DNA from 3 places in the Arthrobacter sp. LFS091 genome. Region 3 is predicted to be linked to each of the others. Evidence: predicted binding sites of a transcription regulator. Region 3 holds the regulator's gene; each other region holds the start of a gene.
What was found. The regulator HrcA, encoded in region 3, represses chaperone genes, less so after heat shock. The targets are predictions, from matches to a motif close to TTNGCACTCGNNNNNNNCGAGTGCNAA.
Positions count from the first base shown of each region.

Region 1: the regulator HrcA is predicted to act here: its motif matches at 8,262-8,288, upstream of ACNQOP_RS15250 (FmdB family zinc ribbon protein).
Region 2: the regulator HrcA is predicted to act here: its motif matches at 4,998-5,024, upstream of groES (co-chaperone GroES).

Region 1 is NZ_JBFPFP010000007.1:283,545-293,782, forward strand. It holds gene ACNQOP_RS15225 (SURF1 family protein) at 1-520, shown strand, start outside; gene ACNQOP_RS15230 (DUF3817 domain-containing protein) at 517-1,017, shown strand; gene guaA (glutamine-hydrolyzing GMP synthase) at 1,127-2,716, shown strand; gene ACNQOP_RS15240 (AAA family ATPase) at 2,878-7,041, shown strand; gene cpaB (Flp pilus assembly protein CpaB) at 7,065-7,859, opposite strand; gene ACNQOP_RS15250 (FmdB family zinc ribbon protein) at 7,929-8,201, opposite strand; gene ACNQOP_RS15255 (5-formyltetrahydrofolate cyclo-ligase) at 8,356-8,958, opposite strand; gene galU (UTP--glucose-1-phosphate uridylyltransferase GalU) at 9,090-9,995, shown strand; gene ACNQOP_RS15265 (GNAT family N-acetyltransferase) at 10,002-10,238, shown strand, end outside.
Region 2 is NZ_JBFPFP010000007.1:262,645-272,882, reverse strand. It holds gene ACNQOP_RS15190 (acyltransferase family protein) at 1-1,303, opposite strand, end outside; gene ACNQOP_RS15185 (DUF389 domain-containing protein) at 1,490-2,467, shown strand; gene groL (chaperonin GroEL) at 2,862-4,475, opposite strand; gene groES (co-chaperone GroES) at 4,560-4,856, opposite strand; gene ACNQOP_RS15170 (hypothetical protein) at 5,049-5,411, opposite strand; gene ACNQOP_RS15165 (THUMP-like domain-containing protein) at 5,479-6,705, shown strand; gene ACNQOP_RS15160 (shikimate 5-dehydrogenase) at 6,710-7,522, opposite strand; gene ykgO (type B 50S ribosomal protein L36) at 7,562-7,684, opposite strand; gene ACNQOP_RS15150 (GTP-binding protein) at 7,714-8,865, opposite strand; gene ACNQOP_RS15145 (glutamate--cysteine ligase) at 9,048-10,199, shown strand.
Region 3 is NZ_JBFPFP010000001.1:400,959-410,357, forward strand. It holds gene ACNQOP_RS01860 (PhoH family protein) at 1-759, opposite strand, end outside; gene ACNQOP_RS01865 (GerMN domain-containing protein) at 1,133-2,005, shown strand; gene ACNQOP_RS01870 (16S rRNA (uracil(1498)-N(3))-methyltransferase) at 2,020-2,793, opposite strand; gene dnaJ (molecular chaperone DnaJ) at 2,796-3,923, opposite strand; gene hrcA (heat-inducible transcriptional repressor HrcA) at 3,974-4,981, opposite strand; gene ACNQOP_RS01885 (DUF3097 domain-containing protein) at 5,212-6,063, shown strand; gene ACNQOP_RS01890 (DUF4870 domain-containing protein) at 6,185-6,598, shown strand; gene hemW (radical SAM family heme chaperone HemW) at 6,650-7,879, opposite strand; gene lepA (translation elongation factor 4) at 7,880-9,399, opposite strand, start outside.

The sequences.
Region 1 (10,238 bases), on a different contig from region 3:
CTGGATTCCGGTAGCCCGCGGCTGGGTGGCCGACGCCTCCCAAGCCGGGCCGCCGCCGTCGGGCACTATCACCTTGACCGGTCGCCTCATCCCGTCTGAAGCCCCCGTACCGAACGTCGACGCCGGTCCAGGACGCGCGTCGGCAGTGTCTACCGCGGAACTCATCAACGACTGGCAAGTCTCCAGCTATCCCGGCTTCGTCGCCGCGACGTCGGAGATGGCCGGTGGGGTAGCTGTGCCGGCCTCCGACACGATGAAGCCCCTCAATATCCCCGCGCAGCCGCCTGCCGAGCAGGTCAACTGGCTGAACCTCTTCTACGCGGTGGAGTGGGTAGTCTTTGCCGGCTTCTCGATCTTCATCTGGTGGCGGCTGGTCAAGGACGACTACCGCCGGGACCTGGAAGAGGATGAGGACGACGAGTTCGACGCCGAAAACGGTACAGTCAGCGAAAACGGCGCTGAAGAGCCCACCAGCACAGATTCGACAAGCCCAGAGCAACAACAAAAGGTGCAGCAATGATTGAGCCCAAACCGGCCGTCCAGCCCGAGCAATCCGGAAACAAGCCCAAGAAGCGGCGGTTTGGCGGAACGGAAGCCCAGATCCGTTCTGCGCTGAAGTTCTACAAGGTGATGGCCTACCTCACGGGTGCGATGCTTCTTCTGCTGTGCGCGGAGTTGATTGCCCGCTACGCCTTCGGTGTTTCGCTCTACGCTGGCGGTACCGATGCGGTCACCGGACAGCCGTTCGGTTTCGGTTTTGCCGAGTCTGAGCCGAAGGGAGTCCTTGGCGGCTTCAACATCTCCACGTCGGTGCTGATCGTGCATGGCTGGATGTACGTGGTCTACCTGGTCTCGAACTTCCGGCTGTGGTCCCTGATGCGGTGGCCGTTCTCCAAGATGGTCCTGCTGGCACTCGGTGGCGTCATTCCGTTGCTGTCGTTCTTTGTCGAGAAGAAATTCCACGCAGAGGTTGAGGCCGAGTTGGCCGCGAACCCCCAGGCCTCCAAGCGCTACTAGGCACCACTGGGCGCCGCGGGTGTGAGATGCCTAACGACCGGCCCGGTTTTGGCCCTTCCGCGCCATCGTCAAGGTGCACCGGGGCGGTCCGGCAAAGTAGTCTTGGTGGGTGACTACTCCCACCGCACCCCAGACTTCCCAGAAGCCGGTGCTGGTTGTTGACTACGGTGCCCAGTACGCGCAGCTGATTGCCCGCCGCGTCCGTGAAGCGAATGTGTATTCGGAAATCGTTCCGCATACCTTCACCACCGAGCAGCTTCTGGCCAAGAACCCGGCAGCCATCATTCTTTCCGGCGGACCCTCCAGCGTCTACGCCGAGGGCGCGCCGTTCGTGGGCCCGGACCTCTTCGAGGCCGGCGTTCCGGTTTTCGGCATCTGTTACGGATTCCAGGCCATGGCAAATGCCTTGGGTGGCAAAGTGGCCCAGACCGGTTTGAGGGAATACGGTGCAACCGAAGCGCTCCTCGTGGGTGACGCACGTTCCATCCTTGATGGCGTCCCGGCGTCGCAGAACACCTGGATGAGCCACGGCGACTCCGTACACGAAGCTCCCGAGGGCTTCGAGGTACTGGCTACTACGGCCGGTGCCCCGGTAGCGGCCTTCGCCAACGACGAGAAGCGCCTTTACGGTGTGCAGTGGCACCCCGAAGTGAAGCACTCGGTCCTGGGCCAGCACGTCCTGGAAAACTTCCTCTTCAAGGGCGCGGGCCTTACCCCGAACTGGACAACCGGGAACATCCTCGAAGAGCAAGTGGATCGTATCCGCGAGCAAATCGGCGATTCCAAGGTCATTTGCGGTCTCTCCGGTGGCGTTGACTCCGCCGTCGCAGCTGCATTGGTCCAGCGTGCTGTCGGCGACCAGTTGACCTGTGTCTTCGTGGACCACGGCCTCCTGCGTGAAGGCGAAGCCGAGCAGGTTGAACGGGACTTCGTTGCCGCTACGGGTGTCAACCTGTACGTTGCCAATGAGCAGGAACGCTTCCTCTCGGCTCTTGCCGGCGTGAGCGATCCCGAAACCAAGCGCAAGATCATCGGCCGTGAGTTCATTCGCGCCTTCGAGGAAGCGGAACGGGCCATCATCGCCCAGGCCGCAGCCGACGGCGAGAAGATCAAGTTCCTGGTCCAGGGCACCTTGTACCCCGACGTCGTCGAATCCGGCGGCGGCGAAGGTGCTGCGAACATCAAGAGCCACCACAACGTGGGTGGGCTTCCCGAGGACCTGCAGTTCGAGCTTGTCGAGCCGCTGCGCGCCCTGTTCAAGGACGAAGTCCGTGCCGTCGGCGCTCAGCTTGGCCTGCCGCAGGAAATCGTTGGCCGCCAGCCGTTCCCCGGCCCCGGCCTGGGTATCCGCATCGTTGGCGAAGTGAACAAAGAGCGCCTGGACCTGCTGCGCAAGGCTGACGCCATTGCCCGTGCGGAGCTGACGGCCGCCGGTTTGGACAACGACGTCTGGCAGATGCCGGTCGTCCTGCTCGCAGACGTCCGCAGCGTTGGCGTACAGGGCGACGGCCGCACTTACGGGCACCCGATCGTGCTCCGTCCGGTGTCCTCCGAGGACGCCATGACGGCTGACTGGTCCAGGTTGCCTTATGACCTCCTGGCCCGCATCTCCAACCGCATCACCAATGAGGTGGATGGCGTGAACCGCGTGGTGCTGGACGTCACAAGCAAGCCACCGGGAACCATCGAGTGGGAATAGCATTCTGAATGGCCGGCCTCCCTTGGGAGGCCGGCCATTGTGCTCAAACCGGGGGCATCGTGAGCCTCCAAGGGCCAGTTGGTTGCGAACTGGCGGCGAATTTCGCGTCGGAACAGCGTTGCGAAGTGGGCTGGCGGGGTATTCCGGCTACCCTCGAAAGTATGCCGGTATGGTCCAGGGCGTCTAAAGCTAGTACAGAAAAGAAGGCAGAAGTTGTGTCATTAGGTCTAGGCCAGGAAGAGGGCTCCGAGGAGCTCAGGAAATGGCTGTCTGGTCTTAAGCCCGTTACCGGGGCAGATACGATGCTGCGTTTCGTTAAGACCCCGGAAGGCGCCATTGACCTCAGCAATGCGCACCCGTCGGGCCTCGCCCAGCTGCTCGCGGGCCGCAGGACGCGCCTGTCAACTCTGATCAGGGACAGGCAACAGTATTTGGTCGCTGCCCGGGCAGCCCGGAATATCCGGTCCAAAATTTTCGAGCTCAGCAACGACCGCGGTATCGAAGCCGGATACTTGTCCGCCGGTACCGTGGTGTGGACATCGGCAGTAGGTGGGAAGCCCCAGCGCGTTTCCGCGCCGGTCATGCTTACGTCCATTGTCCTCACCGTTCGGCCGGGCGAGGACGACTTCGAACTCCAGCTCACCGAACAGGCCCGTATGAACCCGGCCCTGGTTCGGCACCTGAAAACGGTGCACGGCATCGTCTTTGACGTCAATGCGGTCGCACGCATGGCCTACAACACCGCAAGGCTCGACCCCCAGCCGGTTTTGGACCGCTTGGCTACCTTGGTCCAGCCCATTCACGGCGCGGAGGTGGAGTTCAACCTGCTCGTCACCACCTTGGCTGACCTTTCCGGGAACCTGGATGATCCGTGGATCAACATGAACAACCCCACTGTGGCCGCTTTGGCCAGTGCAGCCAACGGTGGCGACATTGAGCCTGAACCCATCAAAGCGGGCAGGTTCCCCGATCTTGACCAGCGGAATCCCGCTGATGAGCTCCTCTTGCTCGACGCCGACACGGACCAGCAGTACGTGGTGGACGCAGTGCGGGCTGGAGATTCGCTTGTTGTCAGCACTCCGCCGGGGAGTGGGCAAACACAGACCGCGATCAACGCCATCGGTGCCTTGGTCAGCGAAGGCAAGTCTGTACTGGTGGTGGGGGACAGGCAGTCCAGCCTTACTGGTTTGTCCGCGCACCTGGAGTCGCTGGGCCTTGATTCGATGTTCTTCCGGCCGGGCAATGGAACTACGCCGCAGCAGCTTAAGGGCCAACTGGTCCGTGCCATCATGCGCAGCGAGAAAGCCCTGGAGCCTCAGCTGGGTAACCTTCACCAGACGTTGATCGAGCACCGGCATGCCCTGATGGACCACGTGGCATCCCTGCACAATGTCCGTGAGCGTTGGGGTTGTTCCCCGTACCAGGCTATGCAATCGCTCGCCGAATTGACGTCCATCCACCCTGCGCCATCCACGACGGTGCGGTTGAAGCGCAGCGTCCTGGACAACATCAAGGACCGCGAGGAACTTGCCGGCCGGTTGCGCCGTGCGGCCGAACTGGGCAGCTTTAGCCGAGCCTCGACTTCCAGCCCCTGGCATGGCGCACGCCTGGTGACCCGCAAGGAGACAGAAGAAGCCCAGCAACTGGTTCGTTTGGCTGAGGAGAAACTCCCCATCCTGCGTGACCGCATGAAGCAGGTTTCCGACCACGCCGAAATCAGGTTGGGCGAAACGTTCACCGAATGGGGAGCCCAGCTTGAACTGCTGATTGCCGTGCGGGAAAGCCTGGACAAGTTCACCCCGGACATCTTTGACCGGCCTGTCCATGACCTCATCTCCGCAACAGCCAGCTCCGCATGGCGACGTGAACGGAACCTGGAAATGCCGTCCATGCAGCGTTCCAGGCTGCGGCGCGTAGCCAAAGAATACGTACGGCCCGGCGTCCACATCGCGGACCTCCACAGTTCGCTGGTACTCGTCCAGGAACAGCGAGCCTTGTGGGCCGGCTACGCGACGACGCAGCGTCACCCGGCTGTGCCGTCCGGCCTTGCCGACCTCGGTGCTCTTTACCGGGAATTGGACGGCGAACTGCACCGGCTCGGCGAAGCCCTCAAGCACACTGCTGCCGGAGGCTCCCTGCACCAGACGCCGTACCCGGAGCTCATGGAGCGGTTGGAACGCCTTGTAGCGGACACAGCCACCCTGGAGACCCTGCCCGAGCGGACGCTGTTGATTGAAGAGATGCGCGAGCACGGTCTTGGTGAGTTGCTCGCTGACCTTGCTGCCCGCGAAGTCCCGGCACCCTCGGTGGCCGCGGAGCTGGACCTTGCCTGGTGGCAGTCTGCGCTGGAAGCCATGATCAGCGGCGACGACTACCTTGCTATGTCCGATGGCGATTCGCTGCGCCGCCTCGAGGCCGAATACCGCCTCGCGGACCAGGCCCACATCGCCAGTGGCGCGGCCCGGCTTCGTTGGCAGCTGGCCCAGAAATGGCGTCAAGGCATCCTCGAACACCCGCGGCAGGCCGAGTTGCTTCGTGCCCTGTTGAAGGATGGGCGTGTGACGTTGCCGGCACTGAGCGCCCAGGCACCGGACCTTGTTCCGCTGCTGGTGCCGGTCTGGTCGGTCAGTCCTTACCTGCTGACCGGAGTACTTCCTGCAGAACAGAAGTTTGATGCTGTGGTGATCATCGACGCTGAGTCGACCTCCTTGCAGGCAGTTCTTCCCGCCATTGCCCGGGCACAGCAAGTAGTGGCCTTCGGAGATGCAAAGATCGCCAACGCCCGCACTTTCAGCGTTGCCGTGGAACCTCCGGTTGCCGGTGTAGCCAGCCACGAGGTTGTGGACAGCGCCTTCAAGGCGCTTGCCCGCGTGCTGCCCACATGGCAGTTGAATTGGGTTTACCGTGCCGTGGACGAGGACCTGATCCTCCAGCTGAGCAAGAACTACTACGACGGCGGACTGCGGCGCCTGCCCGACGGCAATTCCGTCACGGGGCTGGACCGTTCGATCCTGGTGGAATACATCCCCGATGGCACTGGCCTCCCGGGTGCTGACCACGAAGGTGTTGAGTCCGTCACCGCCGAAGTCAACCGTGTGGTGGACCTGGTGTTCGAACACGCCAGGCTTCGTCCTCGCACATCCCTGGCCGTAGTAACGGCCAGCCTCCGCCATGCGGCCAGGATCGGTGAGGCCATCAGGCTCCAACTGCCAAACCACCCCCTCCTGTCCACTTTCTTCGGAGCCGGTCCCGAGTCCTTCAGGGTAGTGGACCTGGAGCGCGCCCAGGGCTTGGTGCGGGATCACGTCATTTTCTCCCTCGGCTACGGTCGCACACCTCACGGGCGTGCGCTCCACTCCTTCGGGCCTTTGTCCACCGAAGGCGGGCGTAACCGCTTTGCTTTGGCAATGACCCGTGCCCGGCGGTCCATGCACGTGCTGACGTGCTTCCGCCCCGAAGACCTTGACCAGGATCGACTGGCTCACGGTGCCGTCGACTTCTACGAATTGCTGGACCGCGAACTCTCTGGAAACAGCAACCTTGGAACACCTGCTTCCCGCGCCGTCGCCAGCGAACAAGCGCTCGGTGAAGATCCCTTGGTGGCTGATCTTGGGGAGCGGTTGCGTGCTCGTGGAGCACGTGTGTGGCATCTCTACGATGGAGTGCTGGACATCGCTGCCGCCGCGGATCCGGTGCACACCATTGGCCGGGAGGGTGCCGAGATTCCCACCCCGGTGGCCATCGAATCCGATGGCACCGAACGTTACAGGCGTATGAGCGTGCGCGAGCGAAGCCGTCTGCGGCCGCAACTGCTGGAGCGCATGGGGTGGCGGTACATGTCGTTGTGGACGATTGAAGTCTTCACGGACCCGTCGTCCTGCGCCGACCGCATCGGCTCCTACCTGGGACTGGAAAACCACATCCCGCAGCTCGCTTCCTCTCCCCAGCATGGCTTCCTGGACGTGGATGTTGAACAATTGAACCTTGACAAAGCACCGCCTTCCTTCGCGCCCAGCGCACGAAGGGCGGCCGGCAGGAGCGAGGCTGGCCCCAAGCCGGCCGATGCTGCAGCCGACAACGGAAAAGAAGCACCAATGACGGAACAAGTAACCGGCGGGGAAGACAGCGCTGCGGAGCGCTCGGAGGATGCCGGCCAGGCCGGCGCTGAGGGCTCGGAGGAGTCGAAGGCTGTTCCAGCCAAGCCGGCCCCGCAGGGCATTCTTCCAACCAAGGCTGCAGAGGACGACCCCCGCCGTTGGGGAGATGAGTCCGGTTATGACCACGAGGAGTGGCTCAAGGAGCAAAAGCCCCCGCACTGGGGCTGATGCCAGCCTGACGGAACGTCCTTTCACGGGCTGACCAGTACAAAGAAAAGCTTGCCCTGCGTTGATGCGCCGGCAAGCTTTTCTGCTTGCCGGGGGTCGGCAGCCACAACCACCAGGCCGTCGTTGTCACCCGTACCGAGCCACTCCCCGGCCTTCCCGCCTTGGGCAGAGGTCCACAGCACGGCAATAGGACCAGCCAGGACCTGGCTTTCGCCGGACTCATCGTAGGATCCGGCTGCGGTAAGGACCACGGACACCAACTGGCCGGGGGAAAGTAACTGGATGGATGAAGGGTCGGCCATCCGGAGTGGAACCGCTGCCGTGCCCGGGGGTGATCCGGTGAGCAAGCCAGGACCCAGCAGGCTGGACTCCGTGGGGATCTGGCCCTGGCCAAGGGGTGCAGCGAGCTGACGCCCTGCGAGGGCGCCGGGGTCCTCAAATGCGGTGGGGATTGCCAAACCCTGGGTTACAGGAATGGTGGTGAAGTCGGAAGCGGCCAGGTTGGTGCCGCTGGGGAGGTCCCGGACAGCCACCAGTACGTTGACGCGTTGCTCAGAAGCGGGCGTGAGCTGCTGGACTGCGATGCCGGCAGCCAGGCAGAGCAGGAGCGCGACAGTGAGGCGGCGGTTCCGTCCGATCAAGGATCCGAACCTGCGTTTCAGGCCACGCCGGGTGTCAGGGTTGCGCGGACGGTTTCGGCTGAACCTGGAATCAAAGGGGGCGCGCAGCGGCGCACGCGATGGGGGAGACCATTTACCGGCGGCTGCCGCTGATCGCTCGGCCCGGGCAAGGAGTGTGCTTCGTGACTGATGTGGCATGCAGCCACGCTAGCCAGCACGGCACCCACGGAAACAGTGCCGGGCTGGGCTATGTGGAAAAGGGAGCTCTTAGCTGGCTGCGGCTGCCGGGGCCGGAGTCGCGGCGGGAGCCGACGACGCAGGTGCGGGCGCTGCGGGAGCGGCCGAAACCGTGCTTCCTTTGGCGTCGCGGGAGTCAGTGCGGTAGAAACCCGAGCCCTTGAAAACAACGCCAACGCTGTTGAACTTCTTCCGAAGCGCTCCCTTGCATTCGGGGCACTCCGTCAAGGAGCTGTCAGAGAAGGACTGGACGATGTCAAAGGCATGGTCACAGTCTTTGCAGGCGTATGCGTAAGTGGGCACTGAATTCCTCCTTCAGGACAGGGTTCAGGTCCTGTGCCACGCATCCGGAGCGTCTCCGGGTTAGCAGTCGCAGGGCCTGAGTGCCAATTCTATCATCCGGCGCCATTGCAGCATTCGTGCCGGACTGAAGCTCATAACATCGAACCGGGGCCACCTATTCCGGGCCGTCGAGGCGAACGGTTCCGGAGGGCGTGAGCACTTCCCGCACGGGGCGGTCGAAAGCTTCGGCGGGTATGGAACCGGAAGGCAACAGGTCGTCGTCGTACACCACCGCGATGGTGGGCGGCCGCTGGCCGGATGCGTCGAGTCCTTGGAGGAGCCGGTCATAGTAGCCGCCTCCTTGGCCGATCCTGTTTCCGTCCCGGTCAACGGCCGTGGCCGGCATGAAAATCCCTGCGGCGTCCGCGATGACCGAACTTTCCAGCCTTTCGCCCTCGGGTTCGTCAATGGGGGCGTAGGAGGACCGCACGAACACGGTCGACGGCGTCCAATACACCCAACTCAATTGCCTTTCCGGCTCGCAGACCGGGAGCAGGATACGGTGCCCGGCGTCGTGCAGCGCCTGAATCAGGGGCAGCGTGGGGGGTTCGAAAGCGACTCCAACGTAGACCGCAAAAGTGCCGGTGGCGGGGGCCCTTGTTGCTGCCCAGTCCGTGCCGTGCCGGGCTATAGACGCGCCGGCGGCTGCAATCTGCTCTGGCGCAAGGCTTCGCCTGTGAAACCGGCGGCTGCTCCGGATCTCTTCCTTCGTTGCCATATGTATCCGTTCTTTGGGTCCGTACGTAACACCGGAAGGAGCAGGAGGGCTGCCCTTCCCTGAAACAAAAAACCCTCTTTCGGTGCGGCGGGGTTTAGCCGTTGATGTCTTCCTTCCGTTAGATTAGTCCGGTGACTCTCGATAACAATGCTGTCCGTAAGGCCGTCATCCCCGCAGCGGGCCTTGGCACCAGGTTCCTGCCTGCAACAAAGGCGATGCCCAAGGAAATGCTGCCCGTGGTTGATAAGCCAGCCATCCAGTACGTCGTCGAAGAAGCCGTTAAGGTGGGCCTGCACGACGTCCTCATGATCACGGGGCGCAGCAAGCGCGCCCTTGAAGATCACTTCGACCGTGTGCCGGCCCTTGAGGCAACGCTTGCCGAAAAGGGTGACACTGCCAAGTTGGAGGCCATTCAGTCGGCCACCAACCTGGGCGACATCCACTACGTTCGCCAGGGCGACGCCAACGGGCTCGGCCATGCAGTCCTTCGTGCAAAGCAGCACGTCGGCCACGAACCGTTCGCCGTGCTCCTTGGTGATGACCTGATCGATCCTAAGGACGACCTGCTCAGCGAAATGATTGCTGTCCAGCAGAAGACCGGCGGATCCGTGGTGGCCCTCATCGAAGTTGAGCCATCAAAGATCAGCGCCTACGGCTGCGCGGACGTGGAGGACGAAGGCGAGGACGGCTACGTGCGCATCAAGCAGCTCGTGGAGAAGCCTTCGCCGGAAGAAGCTCCATCAAATCTGGCCGTCATTGGCCGCTACGTCCTCCACCCGGCCGTGTTTGAGGTCCTGGAGAACACAGGGCCGGGCCGCGGAGGGGAAATCCAGCTGACGGATGCCCTCGAGGTGCTGGCTGCAGGCGAGGGTGAAGGCTATGGCGTATACGGCGTGGTCTTCCGCGGACGCCGCTTCGACACCGGCGACAAACTGAGCTACCTCAAGGCCTGCATCGAGCTCGCCTGCGAACGCGAGGACCTCGGCCCCGAATTGCGCGAGTGGCTGCCGACCTTCACTGCAGCACTTCCCAAGTAACAACGGATGTACGGCTCTGCGATCTGGCCGGTGACGCTGGAAAGCGGAGACCTGTTGCTGCGGCCCATCCGTTACCGCGATAAGCGGGAGTGGTCCGAAGTCCGTTCACGGAACAGCGAATGGCTGGCGCCATGGGAGGCGTCCAACCCGGCTCCGGGTGGGCGCCTCCCCAGCTATCGCCAGATGGTGGCCTCCCTGAACGACCAGGCCCGTCAGTCCACCGCGCTGCCATTTGTCATTGTC
Region 2 (10,238 bases), on a different contig from region 3:
GAAGGAGAGCCTGGGCTCCGGGGTTATCGAAAGCGGCCTGCGCCTGGGCGGCCTTCAAGTCCAGGTCCTGCTTGTACTGGAATCCCAGGAGGGGCGCGCACGCCACGGCCAGGCAGGCAGCGATAGCAATGGCGGAGCGACGGCGGTTCACCTCCGGCCACTTCCATTCCCGGAACGGCTTCTCAACGTACTTGGTGGTGAGGAAGGCCAGGACCAAAGCCAGGGCGATGATCAGTGTTCCGGAGATCCAGCCCGCATGGTCCTTGCCGCTCCAAGCCAAGGCGATCACCAAAATGGGCCAGTGCCAAAGGTAGAGGGCGTAGGAGTTGTCGCCAAGCCGGACCAGGAAGCGTGAGCTCAGGATCCTGTCAACGCCCAGCCGGCTGCCTGTCTGGCCAGCGGCGATCACCGCGACTGCGGCAAGCGTTGGCCACAAAGCAACGAAACCCGGGAAGGCAGTCTGGACCTGCAGCAGGATCCCGCAACTGAGCATCGCGGCCACTCCGATCCAGCCCATGACGACGCGGACCGGCTTGGCGAAGTTCAGGCCAGGCAAAACCAGCGCGAGCAATGTTCCCAGCGCGAATTCCCACAGTCGGGCAAAAGTATCGAAGTACGCCACAGCCTGGTTATTGGCCGTGAATATGATCGAGTAAGCCAGGGAGACAACGAAGATGATCGCAAAGACATAGGCGAGCGTCGCCCGGTATTTCAGGCTGAAGCGCCGGCACAGGAGCGCTACGGAGGCGAAGATCGCGGGCCACAAAATGAAGACCTGGCCCTGGATGGACAGCGACCAGAAGTGCTGCAGCGGACTCGCCAGGCTATGGTCCGCAGCGTAGTAGTCAACCGCGAGGCCCTGCAGGAGCCAGTTTTCGTAGTAGAACAGCGAGGCCCACCCTTGGTTGACCACCTCGACCCAGCGGGTGGCCGGCAGGAAGACAAAGCTGGCCGCGAGTGTCGCGAGGAGGACCACCACGACGGCGGGGAGCAGTCGGCGGAACAGGTGCAGCCAGTGCCGCAGCAGATCCATCGGCCGGCGTTGTTTATAGCGTCCGGTGAACTGCAGGGTCATGAGGAACGCCGAGATGAGGAGGAAGACATCCACGCCCCCGGAGACCCGCCCGATCCAGACGTGGTAGCTCACCACCATCAAGACAGCGAGCGACCTCAGACCTTGGATTTCAGGGCGGAACTTCGACTTTCCAACGGGTCCCGAAGCCCGCCTGCCGGGTCGGGCAGGGGCTGGGATCGTTGGCGTAGTCACGTTAGGCAGTTCCTCAAAAGCTGTGGCACAAAGCATCCATCATACGCGGTCCGGCCGCGCCAACCCACTTGGGTCCGTCATCCGGGCTGCGTTCCAAGGCCCTCATTAGCTCAGGTTCAGCTATGGATTATCCCAGTCTTGGCTGTGCGTCGCCTGTGCCCGTTGTGCCCCCCGGACCGTCCCGGGAACTACGCTGAAGCCTGAAGCAACGGAGGGAGCACCATGATCGTCCAGCTGCGCCTATGCGTGCCGGCGGAATTGTCTGAGTCGGTTCTGGAATGCTGCCTTGAGCAGAACGGAGCGGCCGAAACGGCGGTACACAAGGGAGCCTCCGTGGAGCCGCCCGGGGACGTCATAACAGTCCAAATCGCACGGGAATCCGCCGAAGAGCTGATACAAAGGCTGCACATTTTGAAGCTTCCGGAACTCGGCTCCATCTCAGTTTCCTCGCCGGATCTGGTCCTGTCCGCACGCGCGGATGAGGCCGAGGCGTCCGCCCCAGGGGAATCCGCCGATTCCGTCATCTGGGACGAGGTATCCCGGCAAACCGGGGAGGACTCGAAACTGACGTGGAGTTTCCTCGCGTTCCTCATCATTGCCGCTCAGTTGGCAGCGATCGGAATTGTGACCGATTCCACCATCGCCATAGTGGGTGCCATGGTGGTTGGCCCGGAGTTCGGCCCGCTCGCTGCGTTGTCCGTGGGATTGGTGGAACGGAAGTGGCGCCTGGTACGGAGTTCCTGTCTGGCTCTTGGAGTCGGGTTCCCCGTGGCGATGGCCGTGACTGCAGCAGCAGCATGGTTGTCGGTACCGCTGGGTTTGTTTCCCGCTGACGCTCTGGACCAGGGATCCGCGGTGGAGTTCATCTACCACCCTGGGCCGTACTCGCTGATTGTGGCCGCACTCGCCGGCGCTGCGGGGATGCTGTCCATGATCAGCCACAGGTCTTCCGCCCTGGTGGGAGTCTTCATCTCCGTCACCACTGTGCCAGCGGCCGGCTATGTTGCTGTGGCCCTCGTCCTGGGTGAGTACAGCAAGGCTGCGGGATCGGCGATGCAACTGGCCGTGAACCTTGTGGGCATCGTGGCAGCTGCCGCCGCGGTGCTGGTGTTCTACCGGCTCATAGGCAAACGCACACCCTCAAGCCGCCGACCGGCTTCTCCCCCGCGACGGCTCGGTGCCATCCGGCGGCCCGGGTAGCCGAGGCTGTGGCCCAACCCTCACTCACAACCCACCCCCTTCAGCCCAACCCTCACTCACAACCCACCCCCTTCAGCCCGACGCTCACTCACAACCCACCCCCTTCAGCCCGACGCTGCCCCACACCTAGGACGTAAGAGAGCGTCCCTGCCAAACCGGCGGGACGTGAGAGAGCGTCCCTGCCAAACAGGCGGGACGTGAGAGAGCGTCCCGGCCAAACAGGCGGAACATGAGAGAGCGCCCACCACAAACGGGCGGAACATGAGAGAGCGTCCCGGCCAAACAGGCGGAACGTGAGAGAGCGCCCACCCCAAACAGGCGGAACGTGAGAGAGCGCGCACAGAAAAAACCCCGGCCACGAATCAACGTGGCCGGGGTTTTTGGCGCAGACAGCTTAGTGCTGGTGGCCTGCGTGTGCGTCTTCTTCCTCGGCCGGCTTTTCGGCAACCAGGGTCTCGGTGGTGAGAACCAGGGCAGCGATGGAAGCGGCGTTGCGGAGTGCGGAGCGGGTGACCTTGACGGGGTCGATCACGCCAGCGGCGATCAGGTCCTCGTACTCGCCGGACTTGGCGTTGAAGCCGTGGTTGGCTTCGAGCTCGGAGACCTTGGCCGTCACTACGAAGCCGTCGAAGCCGGCGTTCTGTGCGATCCAGCGGAGGGGCTGAACCAGTGCGCGGCGGACGATGCCAACGGCTGCTGCCGCGTCACCTTCCAGTGTCTTGACGGCCGGGGACTCGTCCAGCGCCTTGAGGGCGTGGATGAGTGCGGAACCGCCACCGGAAACGATGCCTTCTTCAAGGGCTGCACGCGTGGAGGAAACGGCGTCCTCGATGCGGTGCTTCTTTTCCTTCAGCTCGACCTCGGTGGCTGCGCCTACCTTGATCACACCGATGCCGCCGGCGAGCTTGGCGAGGCGTTCCTGCAGCTTTTCCTTGTCCCAGTCGGAGTCCGTCCGGGTGAGCTCGGCACGCAGCTGTGCAACGCGGTCAGCCACATCCTGGGCCGAACCTGCGCCGTCAACGATGGTGGTGTTGTCCTTGGTGACCGTGATGCGGCGTGCGGTACCGAGTACCTCTAGGCCAACGGAGTCCAGGGTCAGGCCGAGGTCCGGGGAGACAACCTGTGCGCCGGTAAGCGTGGCGATGTCCTGGAGCATGGCCTTGCGGCGGTCGCCGAAGCCCGGGGCCTTGACGGCCACAACGTTGAGCGTGCCGCGGATGCGGTTGACGATCAGCGTGGAAAGGGCTTCGCCTTCGATGTCTTCAGCAATGATGAAGAGCGGCTTGTTGGCCTGCAGAGCCTTCTCCAGGAGCGGCAGGAAGTCCTGCAGCGAGGAGATCTTGCCCTGGTTGATCAGGATGAGGGCGTCCTCGAGGACGGCTTCCTGGCGCTCAGCGTCGGTGACGAAGTACGGGGACAGGTAGCCCTTGTCGAACTGCATGCCCTCAGTGAGGACCAGCTCGGTCTGCGTGGTGGAGGACTCTTCAATGGTGATGACACCGTCTTTGCCCACCTTGCCGAAAGCTTCGGCCAGCAGTTCGCCAACCTCGTCGCTCTGGGCAGAGATAGCGGCAACGTTGGCAACCTGGGTGCCTTCGACTTCGCGGGCGTTCTCCAGGAGGCGGGCAGCCACGGCTTCAACCGCAACCTCAATGCCACGCTTGATCTCGCCGGGAGCGGCGCCGGCTGCAACGTTGCGCAGGCCTTCCTTGACTAAGGCCTGGGCCAGCACGGTAGCCGTGGTGGTGCCGTCGCCTGCGACGTCGTTGGTCTTGGTGGCTACTTCCTTGGCCAGCTGGGCGCCAAGGTTCTCGTAGGGGTCGTCAAGCTCAACTTCGCGGGCGATGGTGACGCCGTCGTTGGTGATCGTGGGAGCGCCCCACTTCTTGTCCAGCACGACGTTGCGGCCGCGCGGACCAAGCGTCACCTTGACAGTGTTGGCGAGCTTGTCGATACCGGCCTCAAGAGACCGGCGGGCAGCATCGTTAAAAGCAAGCTGCTTTGCCATGGTTGTGTCCTTTCAAGACAGAAAACCCGCACCGCTGACGGGTCGGAATGATTCCAACGCGGCGGCGGTGCGGGCTCCGGGAAGTTACTTTACGACGATCGCGAGGACGTCGCGGGCGGACAGAACGAGGTACTCGTTGCCACCGGTCTTGACTTCGGTTCCACCGTACTTGGAGTAGATGACGACGTCGCCAACAGCTACGTCAACCGGTACGCGGTTTCCGTTGTCATCGAAGCGGCCGGGGCCGATTGCAACAACTTCGCCTTCCTGCGGCTTCTCCTGTGCGGAGTCCGGAATAACCAGGCCGGAAGCCGTGGTCTGCTCTGCTTCGAGCGGGCGAACAACAATACGATCCTCAAGAGGCTTAATCGAGACCGACACTCGGACTCTCCTTTTCATGAGCTGATTCATGGACTAAGAACTGGGGTGCCGGGGCGTGCAACCGTCGTCGCGGTGCCGGAGGAACGCCTGGCGTGGTTAGCACCCTCCGGGGGAGAGTGCTAATAAGACTCTATGTAAGCGTTAGCACTCGGTCAAGGTGAGTGCCAGCATTTCGTCATGGGTGAACTCCCGTCACCGTCCGGTGAGGTCGTCCAGGCCGTAGTCCTCGCCGTCGTCGTCCCCATCCACGGGGGCATTGCCGCGGTTCCGGTACAGCACCACTGCGGACAGGACAGCCACGACGCCGGAGATCACCAGGGCGATAATCCCGCCGATGCGGGCGCCGCTGTACAGGTCGCGGATCTCCCGTGCTTCATCGGTGGCATCGTTGACGCTTTTGCCGGTGACGGAGTATGCGGCCGCATTGAAGGAGTCCAAGGCCAGGATGATGATGAGCAGGGCTATGCAGACCACGGCTATCACGATGCCCGCAATAAGTGCGGGACGGGCATATTTGGTGATGCGGGACGGCTGTGCGGCTGCGTTGTCTTCCATGAAAACAACCCTATCTGGCTGATTCCCAAGTCACGCTGTCATATCCTGCGACGTTAGGCTTGATCCCATGCCTCACGCACCGCAGGAACAGATCGCGCCCTTGCTGACCACCGAAGGATGGGAACTTCTTGCCTCACTGGGGCCTTACAAGGAAGCCGACGCATTCAGCGTCAACGCCGACCTCCGGAAAGCGGGCCACTCCCCCGAACTCGTCGCTGCCGTCCTGACGCAGTCCCGCCTTCGGACCCGGGCAGAGGCCAAGTTCGGCGAATTTGCCCGCCAAATGCTGTTCACCCAGGCCGGGTTGGAGCAGGCGACCCGGTTGAACGTCGCCGCCCGGCACGCCGAGCGCTTTGCACAGGCCGGCGTTTCGCATGTCGCGGACCTCGGTTGCGGCCTGGGAGCTGACTCGATGGCCATGGCGTCCATGGACATCGCCGTGACTGCTGTTGAGATGGACGAGACGACTGCTGCCTGCGCCACGATCAACCTGATCCCCTTCCCACACGCCACAGTGGTCCATGCGGACGCTACCTCCGTGGAGCTGGACGGTATCGATGGAGTGTGGCTGGATCCCGCCCGACGCACCACGTCCACCTCCGGAACAAAGCGGATCTGGGACCCCGAGGCCTTCTCTCCCCCTCTGTCGTTCGTGGAAAACCTGGCTGCCACGGGGCGCGCCATTGGCGTCAAGATGGGTCCGGGCATCCCGCACGATTCCGTGCCCGCAGGTTGCGAGGCGCAGTGGGTTTCCGTCCTCGGTGATGTCACCGAGGTCACGCTGTGGTTCAACGCGGTGGCGCGCCCCGGGGTAAGGCGCGCAGCGCTGGTCCTCGGCAGCCAGGGCGCTGCCGAAATCACCAGCGGCGAGGATTTCGACGGCGGTCCGGTAGCCGCCGTCGGGCCGGTGGAAGGATTCCTGTACGAACCGGATGGGGCGGTGATCCGCGCGGGCCTGGTGGCCGATGTCGCTGAACGCCTCGGCGGTCACTTGGTGGATGAACACATCGCCTACATCTGCGCCCCGGCGTTGCACGACACCCCGTTTGCCCGCGCCTACAAGGTGCTGGAAGTCATGCCGTACAACGTCAAGGCCCTGAAAGCCTGGGTGAAGAGCAACGGCATCACGGTGCTGGACATCAAGAAGCGCGGTACGGCAGTCACCCCCGAAGAGTTGCGGAAGCAGTTGCTTCCCGCCAAGCCCGGCAAGGGCCAAGCGAAAACAGCCACCCTGGTCCTCACCAGGATCGGCGAGGAGCGAGTGGCTGTCGTGGTGGAGCCGGTGTCTGCTTAGGGTTTCAGCGGCGCGAGAATTCAGAAGCTTCGCGCACCTGGCCGGGGGTCGGACGCACCCCCGTGTAGAGGACGAATTGTTCTTCGGCCTGGATGGCGATGACTTCGGCACCCGTGATCACCGGTTTGCCGGCTGAACGCGCAGCGGTAATCAGGGGCGTCTCCGACGGCAGCGCAACGACGTCGAATACCACTTGTGCGGCAGCGATCGTCGCGTCATCGAAGGACTGGGCCGATTCGTCGGCACCTGCCATTCCCAAGGGAGTGACGTTGATGATGAGGTCCGCCGTCGAACCGTTGACGTCGTCCTGCCAGCCGAACCCGTAGAGGTCGGCGAGGGCTCGACCGGCGGTTTCATTGCGGGCCACGATGGTGACAGCGGTAAAGCCTGCGTCACGCAGCGCTGCCGCGACGGCTTTGGCCATGCCGCCTGCTCCACGGAGGAGCACGGTGTGGCTGTTGGGTACCTCGTGGTCCTTCAAGAGCCGGGCTATGGCGATGTAGTCGGTGTTGTAGGCGGTAAGGACCCCATCGTCGTTCACGATGGTGTTCACGGAATCGATGGCTTTGGCCGAGGGGTGCATTACGTCAACCAGCGGAATGACCGCTTCCTTGTACGGCATGGACACCGCGGCGCCCCGGATGGGGAGGCCGCGGATGCCCGCCACCGCGAGGGTGATGTCAGCCGGTGCGAACGCCTTATAGACAAAGTTCAGGCCGAGCAGATCGTACAAATAATTGTGGAACCGGGTACCGATGTTGCTGGGCCGGGCCGCGAGCGAAATGCACAGGGACATGTCTTTGTTCAGGATGGGCATCCACCCATTAAACAACGCCCGATGGATGCAGCACCGGGATCAGCCCTGCCGCGCCTTCATCCGCGGGTTGTTCTTGTTGATGACGAACGTGCGTCCACGCCTCCGGACGATCTGCGCTCCGGGGATCTTCTTGAGCGCACGCAGTGAGTTCCTGACCTTCATGGTGTTTCTCCTTTTGTTGGTGGTGCGGCTTAGAGGGCGTCGCTGAGTTCCAGGGGATCGTCCCAGACGCCAAAGTCCAGTTCCATTTCCGCCTCCGTCAGTTGGCATTCGTCCAGGAGCCCGCGGATTACGCGGGCATCAATATCTTCCGAGCGCCCGGTCATCGCCAATACCGTGCCGCGGTCGCCGTGGCTCGGATGCCAGTCAAGGACGGAGTCGACGTCGGGACCCGGCTTGCCTGCGGACGTGCCAGCGGGCGCCACATCGGCCGAATCCGCGAGCCACTTCCCCGTGCTTTCGAGCCAAACCCTCGGTCCGATTCCCTGGACGGCGATCCGTGTGGCGGGAGCAGAGGCAATCCATAGCCGGCCACGCATCCAATGCGTACCCGCGGCCAACCGTGGCAGTGCATCACGGAAGCGGCCCGGATGCAGTGGGCGGCTCGCTTTGTGAAGCACCGTGCGGAAGGAACCTGGTGTTTCGCTCGCCGCCACATGGACGACGCCGGGCCGGTTACGTGCCGCGGTTTCGGCCTGGTCGAAGCAGCCCGGACGGTAGGGGTCGGCCGTACCGACGGCAGCGGCATGCGGTGCCAATTCGACGAGCAATTCCATGCCGGTCGCCCATGACGCCGATCCTTCAGGATGGGCGCCCGTCAACGTTGCGCCCAGGCCCGGATACACCATGACCGTGTCCACGTGGCCGAACTCCCCGATAAGGAACTCACCGCTGGTGCGGTCATCCTGCGGCATGGACGTGAAGCCGGACTCGAACAAGGTATGGCGGTCCCAGATGTGGTCATCGAGGTCTGCGGGATCCAGCGCCAACACGGCATTGTCGATGACAGCCGGGCGGCTGAGCCCCTGGCGAAGCCCGGCAACGGCCATCCCGGCGGCGACGCCCGGCGGCAAGCCAAGCACAACATGGTCGAACCCGTATGCGGCGAGGCGTTCCGCCGTCGGTACGACGTCGAGCCGAACGGTGCAGCTGAGGCAGCCGTGCTCCAGGACTGTCGTTTCGCGTTCAACCAGGCGTCCATCCCGGTAAACCCTGCGCAGGACCAGCGAACCATCCAGCAGGTCATGGAGAACCACTGCCGAGTTGGCGTGGGTTCGACCCAACCTCCCCGTGGCTGCTTCCCGGCATTGGCTGTCGAGGGAACTGACGACTGTGAGATGCATGCGTTTATACTAATGAGAATCATTCTATTTAGCAAATGACGACTCATTGCGGGCCTGGGCCCCTCGATATCACGGGTGTTCCGGCTGCATTAGACTTGATTCGACCGCTGGCGGCCCCGCAGCGGGGAATCGTGTCCGGCTGACACAACACAAGGCCGGAAAGTACAAATTGAGGGGACTACGTGCAGATTGATTTTGCGCCATCCAGGCAGTCGACACTGGGTGTGGAATGGGAGTTGGCGCTCGTCAATGCACGCACCGGGGAACTGGTATCGGTCGCAAACGATGTCCTGAAGGGCGTCGCCGCGAACCACCCGGACCTCAATGAGGACGACGAACACCCCCATATCAAGCGCGAACTGCTGCTGAATACCGTGGAGCTTGTCACCGGGATCTGCGAAACGGTCAAGGACGCCAAAGAGGACCTCAGCCGCTCCCTTGCAGCTGTCCGCGAAGTCACCGACCCCATGGGCGTTGAGGTGTTCTGCGCAGGCAGCCACCCCTTCAGCCCTCCCCTGCTCCAGCCTGTCACCGACAAAGAGCGCTACGCCAAGCTCATTGAGCGGACCCAGTGGTGGGGACGCCAAATGGTCATCTACGGCGTCCACGTCCACGTGGGCATCGATCGCCGGGACAAAGTCCTGCCCGTCCTCGATGGCCTGGTCAATTACTTCCCGCATTTCCAGGCATTGTCTGCCTCCAGCCCCTACTGGGCAGGCGAGGAAACCGGCTACGCTTCCCAGCGGGCCCTGATGTTCCAGCAGCTTCCCACGGCCGGGTTGCCCTTCCAGTTCGAAACCTGGGAGGCCTACGAGTCCTACGTCCAGGACATGTTCACCACCGGGGTTATCGACGCCACCTCAGAAATCCGATGGGATATCCGGCCGGTAGCCAACCTGGGCACCATCGAAATGCGCATCTGCGATGGCCTTGCCACCCTCGAAGAAGTTGGAGCCATCGCTGCACTGACCCAGTGCCTGGTGGACGAATTTTCCTCCATCCTGGACGCCGGTGGCAGCATCCCCACCATGCCACCCTGGCATGTGCAGGAGAATAAATGGCGCGCCGCCCGCTACGGCATGGAAGCCATCATCATCCTGGACGCAGACGGCAACGAACAGCTCGTCACCGAGCACCTCGCGGAAACAGTAGCCCGGCTGGAACCGGTAGCTGCCAAGCTGGGCTGCTCCGAGGAGCTGGCCGACGTCCTCCGGATCATCGAGCGCGGCGCCAGCTACCAGCGCCAACGCCGCGTCGCAGCCGAGCATGACGGCGACTTGAAAGCAGTGGTGATGGACCTCGTCCAGCAAATGCGCAAGGGTCCCGATGCCTAGCTTCCGGCTTGGTGGCATGCCCGGGTTAACACCCGGGAG
Region 3 (9,399 bases):
ATTCAAGGTGCGGCCACGCATGTAGGCCAGGGGCGCTACCTCGATGGTCCCGGCAGCCATCAACCGCGGTATGGATTCAGGATCCATCATGTCGTGGAGGGCGTCGTACAGCGGACGAAGATAGGGATCGATCTTGTCGCTCAGCGTCCCGGGCAGGAACCCCAGGCGCTCCCCTGCTTCGACGGCGGGCCGCGTCAGGATGATCCTGCTGACTTCCTTCGTTTGCAGCGCCTGGACGGCTTTCGCCATGGCGAGGTAGGTCTTGCCCGTACCGGCGGGGCCGATCCCGAAGATGACCGTGTTGTCGTCGATGGCATCAACATAGTTCTTCTGGTTCAGCGTCTTGGGGCGGATGGTCTTGCCCCTGCTGGAAAGAATGTTGTGGGTCAACACGTCTGCAGGATTTTGCACTGATTGGGTGCGCAACAGTGAGACAAGTTGCTGCAGAACGTCAGGGGTCACCAGCGTGCCCTTTGACACCAGCCCACGGACTTCCTCAAGCAGGCGCATCACCCGGGAGATATCGGTGGACGGACCTGTCATGGAGAGCTCGTTGCCACGGACGTGGAAACTGACGCCTTCGAACTGATCCTCGATGTAGCGCAGGGCTTCATCGTGGCTTCCCAACGAGTGAACCATCTGGTCGGAGTTGTCGAACGTGACAATTTCCGTGCGCGTGCCCGGTAAGGTGTGCGGGAACTCAGTGGGCGGCAGGTTGCCGTTTCCGGTCCTGAGCCGTCCGTTCAAAGATTCACTCATAGTGTTGGCCGTATGGCCTGTTCTCCTCCGGTTCGATGGTGTCCTGGCAATAATCCTACGCCAGCCCGTCCCTGATGGACCTCACCTGAGCCGTCCGTCCAAGCCACAAAGGGATGGCCGACATTTTGTCTCAACTCTGCATCAAGCCGGTATCAATCATGTTTCAGTTGCTCCGGGCCCCCTCATTCCCGGCCGGCAGCCGTCGGCGGTGTGCCAAGCTGGCATAGCGGGTGGACAAAGCGCCCCGCAGCCACGCCGACCCGGCGAAGGGTTGCCAACGATGCACCGCAGGACAGGAATCCCCATCAGCAAGCCAGGAAACACCGCGCAGGGCGCACACAAGCGGAAGAAGTCCGCTTTTGCCGTGCCCGCGATGGTCTCTGTGCTGCTGCTCACCGGCTGCATCGCCGATGGGGCAGGAAACCAGGTTTCACCGAGCTCCCCTTCGCTCTCCGTGCAGGAGGCCCCGGCAAGCAACGCCCCCTTGGAAACCACGCAGGCCTCCACGAAAATTCCCGTGTACTGGATCGGCCGCAGCAAGGATGAGGTCTACCTCTACCGGGAGTTCCGGGACATCGACGGTGACGACAACCCCGTAACCACCGCCCTGCGGATCATGATGGCGGAAAAGCCACTGGACCATGACTTCTTCACGCCGTGGCAGCAACCCAGCAGCCTGGCTACTTCCATATCGGGCAAGAACGTCATCACAGTGGACATCTCCCGTGATGCTTTCAATTCGAATCTCGATGCCGCCATGGCTCAGCGGGCCATTCAACAGTTGGTCTACACAGCCACTGCCGCGGCGTCGTCGTCGGGCCTTATCAATTCCGGCCAGCAGATCCAGGTGGTCATCCTGGTGGACGGCCACCCCGATTACATGGCTTTCGGGCAGGTGAAGCTGGGACAGCCGATGGCACGTGACGCCTCCCTTGTGGCACCGGTGTGGATCATCGATCCGCAGGAGGATGTCACGGTGCCGCCGGGCGCGGTGAAGTTCAACGGCCGCAGCACCGACAGCTCCAAAACCATCGCCTGGCAGATCCTCAGGGACAACGGCAAGGCCGAGAAAACGGGTCTGCTCAACGGACAGGCCAAGCCAACGGGCGAGCCGGGCCAGTACGGCGTCTTTACTTTCAGCGCGACGTTGAAGGCCGGCAAGTACGAGCTGCGGGTCTCACAGGTCGACGCCGCAGGCAAAGTCATCGAGTCCAGTACCGACACGCGACTGTTCAGCGTCGGCTAGGACCCGCCGGCGTCCTACCAGCGGCCCAGGACGTCACTGGCGAGAACGACGGCGGTTGGTCCCGCCGTCGACGACCGCAGGACATGGTGTCCCAACAGCGCCGTAACGGCTCCGGCGTCACTGAGCCGGGTGACTTCACGGGGTGAGATTCCGCCCTCCGGCCCAACGATCAGCAACACTTCCCGGGGTGATCCCGGATCTGAGCCATCCGGCACGCCCGACTCCTCCAGGACGGTCCGCAAGGGGTTCTTGGCATCTTCGTGCAGGATGATGGCCAGGTCCGCAGCAGCGACGACTTTCGCCAAGGCCGCGGTATCCACGATGGGGCGAACATGCGGGATGTGTGACCTCCGTGCCTGTTTCGCTGCGGCGGCAACCACCGATTGCCACTTGGCATGTGCCTTGGCGGCCCGATCACCCTTCCATCGGACAATGGAGCGTTCGGACTGCCACGGAACCACCGCGTCAATGCCGAGTTCGGTGGCCGTTTCGACGGCAAGTTCGTCACGGTCCCCTTTGGCAAGCGCCTGGACGAGGACCAGGCGAACGGCCGGCTGCTCTTCGAAGACGACGTCCGAGGCCGTCACAGCCAAGGTGCCTGACCCGGTCTCGGAGACCGTACCCGTCAAACGTGTACCGGCGCCGTCTGCGATGTCTACCTGTTCGCCCACCGCCAAGCGTTTAACGGTGACCGCGTGGCGCGCCTCCGGGCCTTCCAGTACAAACACGGAACCAGGCCCCAGGTGGCTGAGGTTGCCTGCCTGGGTGAAGAAGACGGGGTTGCTCACCGCTACAGGTTACCGAGCTTGTCCCGCAGTTTGGCGAACATGCCGCCGCTGGCAACGAGCTTTCCCTCGGTGAACTGCTCTCCCCGCAGTTTGGCGAGCTGCTGGAGCAGCTCCTCCTGGGCGGCATCGAGCTTGGTAGGCGTTTCGACGTGCAAATGCACCTTGAGGTCGCCTCGGCCATAGCCGCGAAGGTGGGTGACGCCAAGCCCGCGAAGAGTGATGATTTCGCCTGACTGGGTTCCCGCCTTGACGTCGATGTCCTGTGCTCCGTCGAAGGTGTCCAACTGAAGTTCCGTACCCAGGGCAGCGGCTGTCATGGGCACGCTCAGGGTTGCGTGCAGGTCGTCGCCTTCACGCATGAACATGGAGTCGTTGTTGACGCGGATTTCGACGTAGAGATCGCCGGCCGGGCCGCCCGCGGGGCCGGCTTCACCCTGGCCGGACAACTGGATCCGGGTACCGGTGGCAACACCGGCAGGAACCTTGATGGTGAGGGAACGACGACTGCGGATGCGACCCTGCCCGCTGCACTCGTTGCAGGGGTCCTTGATGACCGTGCCGAAGCCCTCGCAGGAGCCACAGGGTGCCGTGGTCATGACCTGGCCGAGAATGGACCGGACAGCCCGCTGGACCTGGCCGCTGCCACCACAGATGTCACACCGTTCAGGATGGGTACCAGGGCGGCAGCAACTGCCATCACACGTGGGGCACACAACGGCCGTGTCGACTTCGAGCTTCTTGTTGACGCCGAATACCGCATCCTTGAGGTCGATGCGGACGCTGATGAGGGCGTCCTGGCCGCGCCGGACCCGGGAAGCCGGGCCGCCATGGCCGCCACCGCCGCCAAAGAAGGTGTCGAAAATGTCCTGGAAGGCGAAGCCCTGGCCGGAATAACCGCCGCCGAAGCCGTTTTCGGTTCCGTTTTCATTACCGGTGGCGTCGTAGACACGGCGCTTCTGCGGGTCCGACAACACCTCGTAGGCGTGGGTCACTGCCTTGAACTGCTCCGCGACATCTTCCCCGGGGTTGACGTCCGGGTGAAGTTTCCGCGCCAACTTGCGGTACGCCTTTTTGATCTCTTCCCCGGTGGCTTCCGGAGAGACTCCCAAAACGTCATAGTGGCTGCTCAAAGTCGGTATCTCTTCCTTGTTGTACTGCGGATGTTTCCTCGGGCCGGTGTTCAACCGCCGAGAATGCGGGAAAGGTATCTGGCCACGGCCCGGACTGCGGCCATGGTGGTGGGATAGTCCATGCGGGTAGGGCCAAGGATCCCAACCTTGGCTCCGGAACCGTAGCCGGTGGCCACGACGGAAGCCTCGGCCAAACCGTCGTACGGGTTCTCCCGGCCGATGCTTACTGACACGCCCCGCGGATCATCGCCCATATCGGACAACAACCGCAGCATGACGACTTGTTCCTCAAGGGCTTCAAGCACCGGACCGATGCTCAAGGGGAAGTCCACATTGGAGCGGGCCAGGTTGGCGGTGCCTGCCATCAAGATCCGCTCTTCGCGGCTGTTGTCGCTCAGTGACTGCAGCCCGTGCGCAAGAGTCTGGGCCACGCCGCGAAGCTCGGGCGGGCAGAGGGCCACTACCGATGGAAGGACCTGTGGGAGAAGGTCCAGTTGCGTCCCGGCTATGCTTCCGAGGAACCGGGACCTCAGCAGCATCAATGCCTCGTTCGCAACATCTGATCCGGCATCGATGACCTTCTGGCCAACGCTGCCTGTGTCCGCAATGAGGACCACCAGGACCTGCTTTGGCGCAAGCAGCACGAACTCGACGTGGCGGACGACCGCCCGGCTCGAGTGCGGGTACTGCACGACGGCGACCTGGTTGGTCAGCTGGGAAAGGAGCCTCACGGTCCGCTCCAGGATGTCGTCCACGTCATCCGGGCCCTCGAGGAGGGAGTGGATGGCACGGCGCTCCGCGGCCGAAAGTGGCTTTACCTGGGAGATACGGTCCACAAACAGGCGGTAGCCCTTGTCCGTGGGAATGCGTCCTGCGCTGGTGTGGGGCGCCGCGATGAGTCCTTCTTCTTCCAGGACAGCCATGTCATTGCGGATGGTGGCACTGGAAACACCGAGGTGGTGGCGCTCGACAAGGGCCTTGGATCCAACGGGTTCCCTGGAATGCACGTAGTCTTCAACGATGGCACGCAGCACTTCCAACTTGCGTGGCTCACTCATTGCTCCACCTCCTGACGACGTCCGTGGTCGTGGCGACCGGCGACTGCGGCACGCCCGCCGGGCCTCCGCACTTAGCACTCAACATGCCCAAGTGCTAACAAGTCTATTATGGGCCACCCCGTTGCTAGCATTGAAAACGCCCGTATTCAGCTTCCGGCGTGCAGGTTCGGCAGCTTCGCAACCCAAACGGCTCCCCCACCCATCAAGTACTCAAAGGTAGGAAATATCCCTTGGCTTTCGACAATTGGGGTCCACAGGATCTGACCGCTCCCGCCAAACGCCAGCTTCCTGAGGTAGCGGTCCAGCGGGGAATGGTCCTTGAAGACGTCCAGTCAGGATGGGTGGGTGAAGTGACCAGGGTGGAGAAGACCGGCGGCATGCATATCGTGTCCTTGGAGGACCGGCGTGGTAAGTCCAAATCGTTCCAGTTGGGATACGGCTTCCTGCTCGAAGGCCAGCCCATCCGCCTGATGCCTCCAGCAGTCCGGCAGTCGCCGTCGGCCGCCCAGCCGGGCCGTACCGCCTCAGGTTCCGTCAAGGTGCAAGGCCAGCGCGCACAGGTGGCCAAGGCCAGCCGCATCTGGGTGGAAGGAAAGCACGACGCCGAACTGGTCGAGAAGGTCTGGGGTGACGATCTCCGGGTCGAAGGGATCGTGGTTGAGCCCTTGCATGGCGTGGACGACCTCGCGTCCGCCATTGCGGATTTCAACCCCGGCCCGGACCGCCGCCTCGGGATCCTGGTGGACCACCTGGTCCAGGGATCGAAAGAATCCCGCATCGCCGCCGAGGCCATGGCCTGTCCCGGAGCCGCTGGAAACGTCCTCATTGTGGGACATCCGTACGTGGATGTGTGGCAAGCCATCAGGCCCAAGGTGTTGGGCATTGAGAAGTGGCCCACAGTACCGCGTGGCATGGATTGGAAGACCGGCATCCTCCGCGCCTTCGGCTGGCCGCACGAGACCGCCGAGGACATCGGGTTGGGCTGGCAAAGGCTGCTGGGGGCCGTACGGAGCTACGCCGACCTTGAAGCATCCCTGCTGGGCCGTGTTGAGGAAGTCATCGACTTCCTGACGGTCCCCTAAAGCATTCACCCTGAACCACTGCTACTGCAGCGCCAACGGGGAGTTGGTCCAGAGAAGCGGGCTCGTGCCGGTATTCTGGGACAGCAACACCGCAGCATCTTTACAGCAAAGGGAAGACACCGTGGCAGAGAACGCTCCTGAAGAACCGGGCAGCGCCGCAGGGCGGCCCCAGTACCATGGCGCGCCAGCCAATGCACTGCCCTTGACGGCCGGCGAAGACCGGCAGTGGGCCACATTGGCGCACTTTGGCGGCATTCTTGGCTGCTTGCCTTCCCTGTTGATCTACCTGATCTTCCGGGACCGGGGACCCTTCACTGCACAGGAATCCAAGGAAGCGCTGAACTTCACCCTTCCCCCGACCATCGCAGCGGTCCTCGCCAACATCCTCGTCCTGCTTCCAGTGGTCGGCAACATTTTCGCCGTGATCGCGACCGGCATTTGGGTAGCCCTGACGTGCTTCTCCGTTTCAGCCGGAATCCGCGTGAACCACGGCCAGCCGCACCGCTACAAACTGAATTTGCGCTGGATCAAGTAGCTGCCTCACCAGCAGGAGAGTCCCGGCAGTGCTGCCAAACGGCCGTGAGGCTCAGTCCGGGAGGATCCTGCGGACCACTGCGTCTGCCAGCAGGCGACCCTTCAGCGTGAGGACCAAGCGGCCCTTGAAGGCCTGGATCGGGTCAACCAGTCCGTCTGCGATCAACCCGGCCATTGCATGCCGCCCCACGGCGTCCAAGGCGTCGACAGCCAGGCCTGTACCCAGGCGGGCTTCGAGCATGATGCGCTCCACCTCGCGCGTGTCAGGGTCCAGCGTCTCCCTGCCTGCCGCCGGCGAGCTTCCCGCTCCCAGTCGCGCAGCATAAGCAGTAGGATGCTTGACGTTCCACCAGCGCACACCGCCTATGTGGGAGTGCGCTCCGGGGCCCACGCCCCACCAGTCATCTCCACGCCAGTAAGCAAGGTTGTGGCGGCATGCCTGCTCCGGAGAGCGCGCCCAGTTGCTGACCTCGTACCAGGCCATCCCCGCCGCTGAGATGAGTTCATCGGCGAGTTCGTATTTCGCGGCGTGGTCGTCGTCGTCGATGCCGGGCACCTCGCCTCGACGGATTTGCGCAGCAAGCTTGGTGCCGTCCTCCACGATCAACGCATAGGCGCTGATGTGGTCCGGTTCGTACGACAAGGCCGTTTCGAGGGAAACGCGCCAGTCCTCCATGGACTCCCCCGGGGTCCCATAAATGAGGTCCAGGCTGACGGCGAGTCCGGCGTCGCGCGCCCACTGCACCACCAGCGGAACGCGGCTTGGCGTGTGAGTGCGGTCCAGCACTTTGAGGACATGCGGCACAGCGGACTGCATGCCGAAGGAGACCCTGGTGAATCCGGCATCCGCGAGCAGCATCAACGATTCGGGCGTGACGGAGTCAGGATTGGCCTCGGTGGTCACTTCCGCGCCGGATTCCAGCCCCCACGTCCCAACCGCGGAACGCAGGATCCTTGCCAAGTCCTCGGCTGGAAGCAGAGTCGGGGTACCACCGCCGAAAAAGACGGTACTCAGGGGGCGCGCCGGAACCGATGAGGACTCGAGTGCCTTCACGGCGAAGTCGAGCTCCGAGATGGCGGTACTGGCATAGGCATCCTGCGAGGCACCACCGCCCAGTTCCGTCGCGGTATAGGTATTGAAATCGCAATAGCCGCAACGCACGGCACAAAAAGGGATGTGGACGTACAGTCCGAACTTGCGGTGCTCGACGCCCGTCAGCACCTGCGGAGGCAGAACGCCATCCGCAGGTGCTGGATCGCCCAAAGGAAGGACGCTGGGCATTTACTTTTTGGCCTTGTCCTTGGACTCGTCGGTGGTCAGGGCAGCGATGAACGCCTCCTGGGGCACCTCCACGCGGCCCACCATCTTCATGCGCTTCTTGCCTTCCTTCTGCTTCTCGAGCAGTTTGCGCTTACGGGTGATGTCACCGCCGTAGCACTTGGCAAGAACGTCCTTGCGGATGGCCCTGATGCTTTCACGCGCAATGATGCGCGAACCAATGGCCGCCTGGATGGGCACTTCAAACTGCTGGCGCGGAATAAGTTCGCGGAGCTTGGCCGTCATCATCACGCCGTAGGCGTACGCCTTGTCACGGTGTGTGATGGCACTGAACGCATCTACTTGCTCACCCTGGAGCAGGATGTCGACCTTCACGAGGTCGGCGACTTGTTCGCCGTCGGCCTTCCAGTCCAGCGAGGCGTAGCCACGGGTCTTGGACTTCAGGAGGTCGAAGAAGTCGAACACGATTTCAGCCAGCGGGATCCAGTAACGGAGCTCCACGCGGTCCTCGGACAGGTAGTCCATGCCCTTCATCTGCCCACGACGGCTCTGGCACAGTTCCATGATGGAGCCGACGAACTCGTTTGGCGCAAGGATGGTAGCCGAAACCATCGGTTCACGGACCTCGGAAATCTTTCCCGTGGGGTATTCGCTGGGGTTCGTCACGTGGACAACTTTCTTGTCCTCGAGCGTTACCTCGTATTCCACGTTGGGGGCGGTGGAAATGAGATCCAGGTTGTACTCACGCTCAAGGCGCTCCCTGGTGATTTCCAGGTGCAGCAATCCGAGGAAGCCCACGCGGAATCCAAAGCCCAGCGCAGCCGACGTCTCGGGTTCGTAAACGAGCGCGGCATCGTTGAGCATCAACTTTTCGAGGGCATCTCGAAGCACCGGATAGTCCGTGCCGTCCAACGGATACAGGCCGGAGAAGACCATGGGTTTCGCGTCCGCGTAACCGCTCAAGGACTCCGAAGCAGGTTTGGCCAGGTTGGTGACAGTATCGCCCACCTTGGACTGGCGGACGTCTTTTACACCGGTGATCAGGTACCCCACTTCACCCACGCCGAGACCCTTGGACGGGGTAGGTTCCGGGGAACTCACACCGATTTCCAGGAGCTCGTGCGTGGCCCGGGTGGACATCATCTGGATTCGCTCACGGGGGTGCAGCATGCCGTCAACCACCCGGACGTAGGTGACCACGCCACGGTAGGTGTCATACACGGAGTCGAAAATCATGGCACGGGCCGGAGCGTCCGGGTCACCCACGGGCGCGGGGAGGTCCCGGACAATTTTGTCCAGCAATGCCTCGACGCCCACGCCGGTCTTGCCGGAAACCTTGAGGACGTCTTCGGGGTCGCCACCAATCAGGTTCGCCAGCTCCGCAGCATACTTCTCCGGCTGCGCTGCCGGGAGGTCGATCTTGTTCAGTACCGGGATGATGGTGAGGTTGTTTTCCATGGCCAAGTACAGGTTGGCCAAGGTCTGGGCTTCGATACCCTGTGCCGCGTCGACCAGGAGAACCG